One region of the Lysinibacillus sp. NPDC093197 genome, then DNA from elsewhere that is predicted to be linked to it. Evidence: riboswitches for the same ligand, from Rfam matches in the RefSeq annotation. Region 1 holds a riboswitch; the other holds the start of a gene.

What was found. A riboswitch is a leader RNA that binds a small molecule or an ion and turns the genes downstream of it on or off. The one in region 1 is predicted to bind lysine.
Region 2: linked by a shared signal. The riboswitch ahead of ACIP9G_RS12240 (amino acid permease) and the one ahead of ACIP9G_RS01400 (transporter substrate-binding domain-containing protein) in region 1 are both predicted to bind lysine.

The regions. Positions count from the first base shown of each region.
Region 1 is NZ_JBIVOH010000001.1:274,788-282,187, forward strand. Features, by position in the region: gene ACIP9G_RS01375 (5-bromo-4-chloroindolyl phosphate hydrolysis family protein) at 146-796, shown strand; gene ACIP9G_RS01380 (toxic anion resistance protein) at 793-1,866, shown strand; gene ACIP9G_RS01385 (DUF6501 family protein) at 1,933-2,130, opposite strand; gene ACIP9G_RS01390 (amino acid ABC transporter ATP-binding protein) at 2,701-3,432, opposite strand; gene ACIP9G_RS01395 (amino acid ABC transporter permease) at 3,446-4,171, opposite strand; gene ACIP9G_RS01400 (transporter substrate-binding domain-containing protein) at 4,493-5,344, opposite strand; lysine riboswitch at 5,464-5,649, opposite strand; gene odhB (2-oxoglutarate dehydrogenase complex dihydrolipoyllysine-residue succinyltransferase) at 5,991-7,229, opposite strand; gene ACIP9G_RS01410 (2-oxoglutarate dehydrogenase E1 component) at 7,327-7,400, opposite strand, start outside.
Region 2 is NZ_JBIVOH010000003.1:485,956-493,355, forward strand. Features, by position in the region: gene ACIP9G_RS12220 (ABC transporter permease) at 1-248, opposite strand, end outside; gene ACIP9G_RS12225 (ABC transporter ATP-binding protein) at 241-1,164, opposite strand; gene ACIP9G_RS12230 (sensor histidine kinase) at 1,301-2,236, opposite strand; gene ACIP9G_RS12235 (response regulator transcription factor) at 2,241-2,933, opposite strand; gene ACIP9G_RS12240 (amino acid permease) at 3,168-4,631, opposite strand; lysine riboswitch at 4,715-4,890, opposite strand; gene ACIP9G_RS12245 (CynX/NimT family MFS transporter) at 5,069-6,274, shown strand; gene ACIP9G_RS12250 (nitric oxide synthase oxygenase) at 6,314-7,360, opposite strand.

The DNA of each region.
Region 1 (7,400 bases):
TTGAAGCTTTTGCGCAGGTGTATTCATTGAGAAACTTAGCAAACAGCAGTAAAATTAATATAAGTACAATTATTAATAATGAAACTTTATGTCGATTATTACGTATTAGATGATAGACATAATGAAAAGCAAGGAGGAAGAAACTATGCTCAGTATAGGACAGTTTTTCTCTAGACATACCGCTAGCCTTTTAATTTCTCTATCAACTGTTTCTATTACAGCGTTTGCAGCAAATCCAGGATACTTCCTTGGTGGTTTATTGTTCGCTGGAACATATGCAACGAGTACAACGTTGCTAAAACATAATCAAAAAAGAAAAGTTATGCACATAGCAGGTATTTCGAAGGATGAGTACAAACATATAGAACTACAGCTTTCAACAGCAAACAAGCATATTCAAACATTAAGTCAAAACTATTTACGCGTACGTTCAGTTTCTGCTTTTAAACAATTACTCGAAATGACTCGTATTTCAAAAAATATCGTTAAAATTGTAAAAACTGATCCGCAAAAGTTTTACAATGTGGAGCCGTTTTTTTATGCGCACCTCCCTTCTGCAGTTGAATTGACTGATAAGTATACAATGCTATCAAAGCAACCTGTCAAAGATAAAGAAATCCAAGTGACATTATCAAAAACACGCGAAACGTTATCGGATTTAAATTCTACATTTCAAATTGACTTGAAAGATGCACTTTCAAACGATATCGATCATCTTCAAATGGAAATTGAATTTGCAAACCGTTCCAACTTAAGAAGGAAAGAACAACTGGAATGGCGAGGCGATGAAAAATGACAGCTAACAGAGATTCTATCTTTCCATTAGAATCGTTGCCAGGAATCTCACCTCTTGTACAAACCTATTTAGGATCGTCAAATCAAGAGGCAATGACTACCTATGAAACGCTATCACCTCTTGCTCAAAGTCGAGCACTTTTATATGCAAGTCAAATTGACCTAACTAATTTTGAATCAGTGTTATCTTTAGGCCAAGACTCTCAACGCGCCGTCTCTCAATTTGCAGATCGCATGCTTGCACAAGTAAAGGATAAGGATGTCACTAAGATTGGACAGATGCTTGATTCATTAATGCAAACATTAGACCGTGTAGACCCTGCTGCACTAGAGCCAAAAAAACCTTCCTTCTTTAAAAAAATGTTCGGTAAAACAGAACCAACTGTAAAACAAACCCTTACTGAGTTTGAACGAATTAGTATTCAGGTTGAACGAATAGGTGTCCAGCTCGAACGTGCACAGCTACAGCTAATAAGAGACGTTGAATTACTAGAGCAATTATATACACATAATCGGGGATTTTTTGAAGAACTAGCAACTGCCATTGCAGCTGGACAGATGAAAAAACACCAAGCTATTGAAGTTGAGCTACCTTCAAAAGTCAGCATCGTACAAACGACTAAACAACCGCTCGCTATTCAACAGCTCAATGATTTCACGGCGCAACTTGAACGTCTTGATCAGCGTATATATGATTTACAAGTTTCACAACAGGTAGCATTACAAACAGCACCTCAAATACGCATGATTCAACAAGCCAATCAAACACTTGCTGAGAAGATCGAGTTTTCAATCGTCACACTTATACCTCTTTGGAAAAATCAATTAGCAATGATGCTTTCAATGAATATGGATCATCATTATGCGCAGCTAGAAGAACGATTAGCACGTACAAATGAACGATTTACAAGCCCATCTTTTGAACAACAAGTAACGAAATTTAAAGAAACACAGCATGAGCTTAAAATGGCCATTCAAGATGTTTTTGCTTTACATACAGCTACCGAAAAGGAAAAACAACATCTACAACAGGATGTAGCTGGCATGAAACAATCAAAAACGATGGAATAATATTATGGGGCGCTAAATTATATAAAGGGGTGTCTCAGCAATTATGTGAGACACCCCTTTATCTTATTATGCGAAATACTCTTTATAGTAACCACCAATATTACCAGTGTTGTCGATAATGAAAACGAACTCTTCTGTTTCATTTTTCACTTCATATTCTTTCCCAACTGTTAATACGTTTGATACTAAATATTTAGATGCGTTCGTATGTTTGCAAGTAACTGTACGAAGTGTTGGTGCATCTTTCCATTTTAAATGTAACATAAATTCTCTACCTCTCTTTACTAGCCATTAGCTAACATCTATTGTTTATTTTATACGATTTTGGCTCTTTTGTGGAGAAAAAACTATAGAAGTCTATATTTTGTCCTTAATAACGAATTGTTTGCATATTTCATACTATAAAATCTATACTCGAGGTGTTGTTATGAGTTTCGGTGGAGTCCCACAATGGTTTTTTATCATCGCGGTCGCATTTGCCATTTGCTTCATTTTATATGCAGAATGGAATTCTAGAAAATAAGTATAGTTGTCTATTGCCGTTGATTTCCGCTACGTGCGGACGCTTTCCGCGGGCACACCGTAAGCCGCAACCCTCGCTAGCGCGGATTGTTGCGTCTTACGTATTGTGCGTTCCCGCAGGAGTCGTCGCCCTCCGCTCCAATCAACTGAACATATCAATAAATAAATTCCATTTTATTAACATGATTGCAAAAGCTGTTGACTTCCGCTGCGTGCGGATACGATAAGCAAAAGTGAGTCCTTCGCTCTGGACTCACTTTTTTAGGCATTATTTTATACAAACATATGAAAACAATTGAAATACTATAAAACTTACTTCAGCGTTCGTTTTAAAAATTCTTTTGTACGTTCGTGTTCCGGGTCTACTAGCACCTTTGAAGGGGGCCCCTCCTCAACAATTACACCTTTATCCATAAACACAACACGGTCTGCAACTTCCTTCGCAAATTCCATTTCATGTGTAACGATCAGCATCGTATTTCCCGCATCTGCTAATTCACGCATTACTTTTAACACTTCCCCAACCATTTCTGGATCTAGAGCGGATGTTGGCTCATCGAAAAGCATTACATCTGGGTTCATAGATAATGCACGAGCAATGGCTACACGTTGCTTTTGACCACCAGAAAGTTGACGTGGTTTTGCATTAACATATTGATCCATCCCGACGATTTTAAGATATTTTAAAGCTGTTTTTTCAGCTTCTTCTTTTGATCGCTTTAACACTTTTACCTGTCCAACTGTACAATTTTTTAGCACATTGTGATTGTTAAACAAATTAAACTGTTGGAAAACCATTCCTAAATGTGTACGATAAGCTTGAACGTTATGTTTTGCGTGTAAAATATTTTCCCCTTTATAAATAATTTCCCCACCATTTGGTGTTTCAAGTAAATTAATGCAACGAAGGAGTGTTGACTTGCCGGATCCTGATGAACCAATTAGACATACAACCTCTCCTTTTTCTACTTTAAAATTCACATCTTTTAATACTTGGTTACGACCAAATGATTTACTTAAATGTTCTATTTGAATGATTGCCATTTGTTCGTTCCCCCTAGTCAATTTCTTTCAGTTCTTTTTGATAAGCATCCGGACCGTCAAGACGTTTTTCTACATATAGTAAAATTCTTGAAGCCGTAAATGTCATAATGAAGTAAAGCACACATGCGACAAAGAACGATTCGAAATAACGGAAGTTATTACCCGAAATCGATTTTGTTTGAAAGAATAATTCCGTTACACCAATTACACTTAAAACGGCAGTATCTTTAATATTCATAATGAGTTGGTTACCTGTTGCAGGTAAGATGTTACGAGCAACTTGCGGTAATACAACATGCATCATAATTTGCACATGCCCCATGCCAATCGCAGAAGCAGCTTCGTATTGACCTTTATCGATAGAGACAATCCCACCACGTACGATTTCAGCCATATACGCACCCGTATTCAGTGAAACGACTAAAATACCAGCAGTAATAAAGTGCATATCGATGCCAAAAGCAATATCTAGCCCGTAAAATACTACCATTGCCTGTACAATCATTGGTGTACCACGGAAAAATTCAACATAGCATGTCAGTATAAAATTAATACATTTTAATAAAAAATGTTTTATACTTTTTTTACGAACTGGAATGGTATGCATAATCCCAATAAAAAATCCGATGAATGCACCAATAATTGTACTGATTGTTGAAATGAGTAACGTATAATACGCTCCTCGTAAAAACATTTGCCAGTTGTTTTCTATAATAGAAATGATCCATTCTAAACTCATGATGTTCCTCCTAACAACGTGTTGTTGCTTTATATCAATTATGCCTTTTGTGAAATCATCTCTTCATTTGAATTCATTTGCTTTATTCAAAATATGTGACACACTTCTTAGACATGACTTTATTCAGAATGACTGCCTCTCTGAACAAACTAAATATGATAAAGGCTGTCCCAGTCGCTCTTAGCAAAATGTCACGACTTTCAATCAGTAAAAATCAACTTCTCTATATGTTGTAAGTGAATTTTCACTTAGAGAAAACAGCATACTTGAAATTTCCGGTATGCTGTTTTTTCGTTAAGGACAACCCTATCTCTTTTTGTATTACTGAGCTGCAGGTTGTTGAAGAATAGCTTCTTCCATAATTTTTTGGCGATCATCTTCTGAAATACCTTTTAAGATTTCATTAATTTTATCTAGACTAGCATCACCTTTACGTAAACCAACTGCAATTGAAGTATTTGAAATATCTGTATCAAATCCTTCTTCAAAAGATACAAATGTGAATTTGTCATTAGCTGCTGCTGCCGAAATACCTTCTGGACGTTCAGCTACATAGCCATCAATTTTGCCAGCTTCTAGAGCTACACGCATTGCAGAGAAGTTTTCCATCGCTGTTTGCTTTTCTACACCTTTAATTTGATCGATAACATTATAGTTAGATGTATTTAGCTGAGATGTAACTTTTGCACCTGAAAAATCTTGAATTGATTTTGCATTTTCATATTTGCTACCTTTTTTAATTACCATTACGAAATCAGAAGTGTAGTAGTTTTCAGTGAAATCAATTGTTTGTTTACGTTCTTCTGTTGGAGACATCCCTGCTACAATCGCATCGATTTTTTTTGACTGAAGCGCAGGTACTAAACCGTCCCATTCCATTTTTACTACTACTAATTTTTTACCTAAGCCATCAGCGATTTTTTTCGCCATTTGTACATCGTAACCGCCTGCATACTCTGCATTATCAGCAATTTTCACTGCTCCGTTTGCATCATCTTGCTGAGTCCAGTTAAATGGAGGATAACCTGCTTCCATCCCAATGCGGAACTCTCCACCAGTTTCTTCCTTTGAACCATCACCTGTTGTCTTTTCATCCTTGTCACCAGAACCACAAGCCGCTAACACGATTGCTGTCATTGCTGTTAACATAAATAACAACCATTTTCTTTTCATCTAAAACTCCCCTTTTCTGTAAAAAAAATAAAGCAACTGTACAAAAAAAGACCTAAGTTTTGAACTTAGGTCTTACCTTTTATTGACAGTTGCCCAAATCCTCACTATAATTTCCATGTTTCCGAGATAGCACAACCTAGTAAACTGGAATTGAATTTACTAGGACAGTCCTGCACTTATTCACTGCAGACCCAGCATAAAAGTACGAGCTCCTTTTATACTTCGGCGATATTTCCTTCTCCATTACGTCTTCGCTTGCTTATACTCAGCAATGGACTAATAAATACCGCGCCTCTACCTCACAAAAAACAAAAGTGAGGTTTGTTTATTTAAATGATATATAGATATTACTATAAAGCTAGCATAGTCGTCAAGATAGTTTTATCATTTTTCTGACTAATTACAAAATTAGCCTATAATCCTTTTAAAATCCATAAATAAAGTAGAATAACATTAACTATGTTTGTCATCATTTCACAAATTTTTATTATAAAAAACAAGATTTATAAACCATAAGAATCGATTTCCCAGTCAAATAAAGGCCATTAAGACCATCAAGCAAATTTCATTATAGCGTAAATCAATCTAAATGAAAAACCCTGCTAAACAGTTAAGTTTGCAGGGTTTGAATACTTAATTTATCGAATTAAGAATTTAATAATAAATCTTCTGGATTTTCAAGTAACTCTTTAACTGTTTTAAGGAAGCCTACAGAATCTTTACCATCGATAATACGGTGGTCGTAAGATAATGCTAAGTACATCATAGGACGAATTTCTACTTCGCCATTTACTTCTACAGGGCGTTTTTTAATTGAGTGCATTCCTAAAATAGCAGCTTGTGTACCGTTCATAATAGGTGTTGACATTAATGAACCGAATACACCACCATTTGTAATTGTGAATGAACCACCTTGAAGATCAGCTAAACCTAATTTTTTATCGCGTGCTTTTTTAGCTAAGTCTGCAATTGAATCTTCAATTTCAGCAAAGTTTTTGCGGTCAGCATCGCGTACAACTGGTACTACTAAACCTTCTTCAGTTGATACAGCTACACCAATATCAAAGAAGTTATTTAAGTGAATTTCATCGCCAACGATTTGAGCATTCACATAAGGGTATTTTTTAAGCGCCGCAACAACAGCTTTTGTGAAGAATGACATGAAACCAAGCTTAGAGCCAGTAGACTCAAAGAATTGATCTTTTTTACGAGAACGTAGTGCCATAACATTTGTCATATCTACTTCATTGAATGTTGTAAGCATAGCAGTCGATTGCTTAACTTCTAATAAACGTTTAGCAATTGTTTGACGACGACGGCTCATTTTTTCAACTGTAACACGTGACTCATCAACAGCTACTACTGCTTTTGGTGCTGCTGGTGTCGCTTGAGGTGCTGCTACAGGTGCTGTACCGTGAGCTGCAACGTCTTGTACACGTACGCGACCTTGTGGATCAACTGGAGATACAGCTGCAAGATCAATACCTTTTTCACGAGCAAGTTTACGTGCTGCAGGAGATGCAATTACACGCTCGCCAGAAGTTTCTTCCACAACTGGTGCTGCTGGTGTTGGTGCAGCTACTGCTTGAGGAGCCGCTGGTGTTGGAGCTTCCGCAACTGGTGCGGCTGCTGGTGCAGGTGCTGCCCCTTCGCCCGCTTCTACAACTGCGATTACTTGACCTACAAGAACAGTATCGCCTTCTTCAGCTAAAATTTGTGTTAACACCCCAGCTTCTTCAGAAATGATTTCAGCATTTACTTTATCTGTTTCAAGTTCAACGATGAATTCACCTTTTTCCACGCGGTCTCCCACTTTTTTAACCCACTGTGCAATACTACCTTCTGTAATCGATTCTGCTAATTCAGGGACTTTAATTTCAGCCACTTTCATTTCCTCCTTTGATTAACGTGCATGCGTATCATGCACATAAAAGGGCTACCGCCTTAGGCATGTAGCCCAGCTTCCAGTAATAATAATATATTTAGTTTACTTTTACCGTTTCAGCAACTGCTTCTTCAATTAGAGCTGATTGAGCTGCTTTATGAGAATCTGCAT
Region 2 (7,400 bases), on a different contig from region 1:
TTTTTATATTCGCCAATAATAAGTTTCGCAATTAATGTAGCCGCGAAAATAATAAATACACATCTTACAAAAGAATCAATGACTGTTAAAGCGATAGGATAGTTTTCTAAACCAGCGTCACCTTCTATTTTTGAAATAACTAAAATCATAAACATAAAACCTAATATAGCGACATTGGCAATAATAGCAGCTGTCACATACGAGCCTAAATGGTTTTTTTTCATTTCTAAACGCATTAAATTAAGCATGGATGCCACCTCCATTGATTAATTTCAAGAAATAATCCTCTAAAGAACTTGTTTTCCTACTAATCTCTTCAATTTCAATATCATGTTCTATTAACGTTTTGGATAGTATTTTTTGTGAAACGGACATATCGTATATTCGAATACAGCGCTCATCAATGCATTTAAAATTGGTGATGCGTAATTGACTATCTAAAATAAAGGCAGCCTTTTTTCCCTCACTGACAATTAGTTCAATAAAATCTGTTTGGCTATGCCTTACATGCTCCATCGAAACTTCAGCAATTAACCTGCCATTATTAATGACCCCAATTGTATCAGCCATTTGCTCAATTTCAGCTAAAATATGACTGGAAACAATAATCGTAATGCCATATTCTTTACTTAACATCTTGAATAATTCTCTTAGCTCTCTTATACCAACTGGATCAAGACCATTAATCGGTTCATCTAAAATTAGCAACTCTGGTTTAGTCATTATCGCACGTGCAATACCTAAACGTTGTTTCATTCCTAACGAAAAATCCCTTACTCTTTTGCCATCCACATTCGTTAGCTTTACTAAATCGAGAACATGGCCGATTTCGTTTTTATCGTAATAACCCATATATTCGCAATGTAATTCAAGGTTTTCTTGTGCTGTTAACTTTTCATAGAAAATGGGATATTCAATGATTGTGCCCATTCTTTTTAGCACTTCGTACGACCGATCCGTCAATTTTTCACCGAAGATTTCAATTTCCCCACTTGTCGGTTTGACCAGATTAGTTAACATTTTCATAATCGTTGTTTTCCCCGCTCCATTTGGACCCAAAAAACCATATATCTCTCCTCTCTTAACATGCATATCGACTGTAGAAACCACTTCGTTTCCATCATAAACTTTTGTAAGCTGATTTGTTTTTACAATATACGCCATTTAAACCTCTCCCTCATTTGTGGCTTTCTTTATTATAAGAAGTAAAACTCTCTATTTTATTACTTGATTCTTACAAATTCCTTAAGAGAAGAAGAAAAGCCTCTAGAGCATTTTTAGCTCTACAGGCAGGGCTAGATTAGTACATCATTCTTTTTAATGAAATCGTAAAAACCGTCTTTTCATAAGGGATGCTTTTCAGTTGGATTGTACCATTCATTATTTCTACAAGTCGCTTTGTTATCGTTAGACCTAGCCCACTACCTTGAAATGATTTATTTCTTGAGTCTTCAAGCGTATACATCCTTTCAAATACGCTGTCTATATGATATTCATCAATACCTTTCCCACAATCCCAGACATCAATATAAACATCGGTAGCGTCATTTCTTACTGTTAGCCCAATTACACGACCTTCAGCCCCGTAAGCAATTGCATTGGCGATTAAATTGTTTAACACTCTTTCTAACGCATCCTCGTTGCCTAGAGCATAAATCGGTGATTCAGGTATGTTAATGTCTATATGAAGGCCTACCGACATCACCATATCGTAAAATGACAAAATATTTTTGCGGCATATTTCACTTACGTTTACTTTTGTTATTGGGTATTCTGTATCGCCCGCTTCAATTTTTGCCAAATCAAAAAATGTATGAATAAGCTTCAATACTTCCTCCGTTTTTAAATGGATTCCTGAAAGTAAGCGATTTTGTTCTGCATCTTTTAGCGAATGTTGTAGTTGCAACATTTCTGTATAGCCTAGCACAACTGTTAACGGCGTTTTTAAATCATGCGAAATATTGGCAAGCATCTTTTTCATTGAACTTTCCGTTTTTCGATGTTTGGCTAATATTTTGTGCGTATCATTCAGTAATGCATTTATAGTAGTAAGCAGTTGCTGTAGTTCTTGATTCGATGTAGCAACTAAAATTTTCTCGTTTGATTGTTCGTTTATAATAGCTTGTAGTTTGGTGTGCATATATTTGAGCGTAACGTTTTGCTCACGTTTTCTTTTCAACTGAAAAAGAATGATTGCTATGAGAAAAAGAATAATGGTAGATAGAAATAGTATCATACGCCTAGCCCTCTAATTTATAGCCAATTCCCCAAAGTGTTTTAATATACTTTGGGTTGGAAGGGTCATCTTCAATTTTTTCTCGCAATCTCCTTATATGCACATTAATAATATTTTCATCACCATAATATTCATCATTCCAAATGAGTTGATAGATTTGCTGTTTAGTAAATACGCGATTACGATTTGTGATAAATAGCTTTAAAATCGCAAATTCCTTTGAAGTTAGTTTCACCTGTTGTTGGTCTTTTTTAACTGAGAAATTAACGACATCAATTACCAAGTTACCGATAGTCAATGTCCCCTTCGTTTCCTCCATCGAGCTTGAATATTGTGTAGCCCTTCGTATTGCAGCTTTCACACGCGCTGAAAATTCCAACATTGAAAATGGCTTTGCAATATAATCATCCGCTCCTAATCCAAGACCTAATGCTTTATCTACATCACTGTCTTTTGCTGACATCATAATAATAGGTAGCGCTTCTTTTTCTCGAATTATTTTTAACACTTCTAATCCATCTAGTTTAGGCATCATAATATCCAAAATAACTAAATCAAACGTTTTACTTAAACAAATTTGCACTGCTTCTTCACCATTTGTAACGGATGTAACGGCAAAGCCCTCCATTGTTAAAAACTTGTCGACCATTTCTCGGATGGCCTCATCGTCTTCAACAAGTAATATATGTTTTTGCATGTTAGGCACCTCTTCTCAATAAAGCATTATCTTTAATTCCCATCTGCTTGAACAGTTTTACATTTTTATCCTGTCTCTATATAGCTTACCATATGTTTTTTTAAAAGTGACAGGCACTCAAACAATTCTCAAACAATTTACCAAGCTAAAATCACACTCCAGCGCCGCACACAACGGAAATCAACGGCAAATAAATAAAAGCTGCCCTATAAACTAATAGGACAGCTTTTATTTCTATTTTTCTACTTTTAAATCACACTTTTGCAGTGGAATCATTTTAGTTTTATGTTTTATTTTATAGCCTAACCACAAGACGATAAACAGCGGTATACCGATATATGAAACAAGAACGCCGTACCAGTCAATTGAATCGCCTGTGAAAGCTGTGTAGTTTTGACCAATTACAACAATCATACACACTGTAAATGCAAAGAGTGGCCCGAATGGATATAGCTTTGCTTTATATGGTAGTAATTTTGGGTCTATGCCTTGTGCTTCAAAAGCTCTACGGAAACGGTAATGACTAAAGGCAATACCAAGCCATGCAATAAAGCCTGACATCCCAGATGCGTTTAAAAGCCACATATAGACAACGCCATCACCAAAGAATGATGCTAAAAATGCTAAGCAACCTACTGCTAATGTCAGCAGTAATGCGTAAATTGGAATTCCGCGACGGCTTAGCTTAGCGAAAATCTTAGGTGCATGTCCATCTACTGCTAATTGCCATAACATACGTGATGATGCATATAATCCTGAATTACCTGCAGACAACATCGCCGTTAAAATAATGGCATTCATTAATGAAGCAGCAAAGGCAATTCCTAAGCGATCAAACACTAATGTGAATGGTGAAACAGCAATATCTTCAGATAATAAACGAGCATCTGTAAATGGAATTAACATCCCAATAGCTGCAATGGCTAAAATGTAAAATAAAATAATACGCCAGAAGACGGACTTAACAGCCTTCGGAATATTTTTACCAGGATCATCAGTTTCCCCAGCAGTTATCCCTAATAGCTCTGTCCCTTGGAACGAGAAACCTGCTGCTAGAAATATACCGAATGTAGCAAGGAAGCCACCGTGGAATGGTCCATCACTTATAAAGAAATTCGTAAAGCCTACAGGAGCTTGTCCACCTAAAATACCGAAAATCATCAATAGGCTGACGATAATGAAAACAATAACAGTCACAACTTTTATCATTGCGAACCAATATTCACTTTCACCATAGCTTTTTACAGATAGTAAATTAAATGTTAGTACAATCGCAATAAAGATGACTGTCCATAGTGCCGAAGAGCTGTCTGGGAACCAGTACTTCATTATAAGAGAAACTGCTGCAATTTCAGCGGCAATTGTAATCGCCCAGTTATACCAGTAGTTCCAGCCAAGCGCAAAGCCAAGCGCTGGATCTACAAATTTTGTTGCATACGTACTAAATGAACCTGATGAAGGCATATAAGCTGCCATTTCACCTAAGCTTGTCATTAAGAAGTACACCATAATGCCGATTAATGCATAAGCAAGAAGTGCACCACCTGGTCCAGCCTGCGCTATAGCACCACCACTTGCTAGAAATAGCCCAGTTCCAATCGTACCGCCTAACGAAATCATTGTTATATGGCGGCTTTTTAATTCTTTTTTCAACTCTGGTGCTTTATGACCGAGCTGATTAGTTTTTATCTCACTCACGTTAAAGCTTCCTTCCTTTTCTAAGAGGCAAAAAAATGCCATCACATGAACGTTGTGATGGCTAAGTAAATCCTCTGTTTCTTAAAAATGATAGCACAACACGTTGTCCAACGTGACAGTTCTGTTCCTTTCGGAGACAGCCCCAGCATGAGGTTTTCAAGTCCCCTCACACTTCGGCAATATTTCCTTTCAGCTAACATCTTCAATGCTTGTCATCTCCATTAGCTTACTTATAAATACCGCGACCTCTACCTCAATACAAACATGAGGCATATAATTATTAAATTTATGATGTTTCTTAGTTTAACATACGACCTAAGACATTTCAATAATACGATTAATGTTCTGTATTTTATGAATATTCTACTATTTTTATTATTGTGTTAAAGTGTTATAGTGGTTCGAATTATAATTGTTCTATCAGGGAGGTACTTATTTTGACAACTAACGAGGAATCTACTTATCCTAGCAGAAAGATTAACTGGAAGGGCACAACGCTTCTATTAGTCATCGGTGTAATTTTTCTTGCTTCGACATTACGTATGCCATTAACGGTTGTAGGACCAATTATTTCCTTCATTCGTGAGGATCTCGGTATATCTAACGTACTTGCAGGCTTTCTAACAACCATTCCATTGCTTGCATTCGCGCTAGTGTCACCTATTGCCCCAGTAATAGCAAGAAAACTGGGTCTGGAATTAACACTATTTATATCAACGATTTTATTAGCACTAGGAATTGTGCTGCGTTCACTTGGAACAACAGGATTACTCGTATTTGGTACAATGATAATAGGTGTAGCTATTTCATTTGGTAACGTCCTTATTCCAGGGCTACTTAAAATGAAATTCCCTTATCATGTTGGATTACTGATGGCATTTTTCACAATGTCCATGAACTTAACCGCTGGAATTGGCGCTGGTATTAGTTATCCCATAGCCAATGCTTCTCTTGGCTGGCAAGGTGCACTTGCAATCGCTCTAGCTCTTGTCGTAGTGACGATTTTGATTTGGATTCCACAATTAAAATTTAATAAGCCTGAACCAACTGTAGCCACTACGAAAGCACGTATACCATTGTGGAAATCACCAGTTACTTGGGCAGTCACGGGCGCGATGGGCTTTCAATCATTATTATTTTATACAACTGCAGCTTGGATTCCAGAAATCTATATTGCACAAGGAATAGCCGCAGATCGTGCAGGTTGGATGTTTTCCATCATGCAAATTTCACAAGTACCTATGGCTTTAGCTGTACCAATTATCGCTAGTAAAATGACATCACAGCGACCCCTCGTTTTAATGTTTACTGCCTTTTATTTCATCGGCTTTACTGGCCTTGTCATGGAATGGACTAGTCTTGCTGTACTGTGGATGATATTGCTAGGTTTAGCAGGTGGTGCTTCATTTTCTCTTGCAATGATGTTCTTTACACTTCGTACACATACGGCATTTGAGGCAGCTGATTTATCTGGCTTTGCACAATCATTAGGCTATTTATTAGCCGCAGTAGGTCCTATTTTATTTGGTTACTTACATGATTTATTTGGCGGCTGGGATACAGCTGGATGGCTATTTGTTGTCGTTGCGGCATTACTATTCTTCTGTTCGTTTAGAGCTTCTAGAAATGAATATATAAATTAAAAAAGGCAGCTCATCATACTATGAGCTGCCTCTTTACATTTAGTAATGCGGTTTCTGATAAAAATAATTTGGTGTATTATAAACATTGACATAAGGCTTATGAAAAATATGTGTCGTTGCAGGAGATAACGGTGGAATCAACCAAGTCCAGTTGCCTGTTAAGTCACGGCCTGCCTTCTGCTCAGCCTCTTCAAATAGCTTAAATTGCTGTGCAGCAGTATGATGATCGACTATACTTACACCATCTTCTTTAAAGGAATGCAGAACAGCAATATTTAATTCAACTAATGCACGATCACGCCAAAGCGATGCCTGCTTTGTTGTATCGAGACCAAAAATTTCAGCGATCTTCGGTAACATATCATAACGATCATGATCAGCTAAATTGCGTGCCCCAATTTCTGTTCCCATATACCAACCATTAAATGGAGCTGCCTGAAAATCAATACCTGCCATTTGAAAGCGCATGCTTGAAATAATCGGCACTGCATACCATTTCAACGCTAGTTTCTCCACCTGCGGATGCTCAGGATGGCGAATTGCAACTTCCAATACATCTTCACGTGGAATTGTAAATAATTGAGGTTTACGGTTATCCACCTGTATAACGAGTGGTAGTACATCAAATGCTGTTCCTTCACCCTGCCAACCTAGTGATTCGCATACTTTTGTAAATGGCACAGAATGTGGATCACCAACGATACCAGCTTCCGTCTCATAGCCTGCGTAACGTATAAGCTGATGATTCCAAATCTTTACTCTTTCAGATGCAAATACCGTTATCGTTGGGCGAATTTTACCGCCATTTGTCGCATACCGAATATGATGTAGCAACTTCTCAAATATGCCTTGCTCATGTAAAACATCGCGTGCATCCTCAACATGCAGTGAGTGCCAAAATAATCTTCCGATACATTTATTACTATTACGCCAGGCTACTCGTGCACCAAAAGTAAGCTCCTCTGTTGAAGGAATATATACTCCCTCTTTTTCAACTTGCTGTAATCTATTTGTTAGCCATTGTGCAGACTCATTTTGTTCCATTTGATAAAGTGTTAAAAAACGTTGTATCTCTTGTAGTTTCATGTCGTTTTCCTCCATCTAACCTCATATTAGATGAATAGAA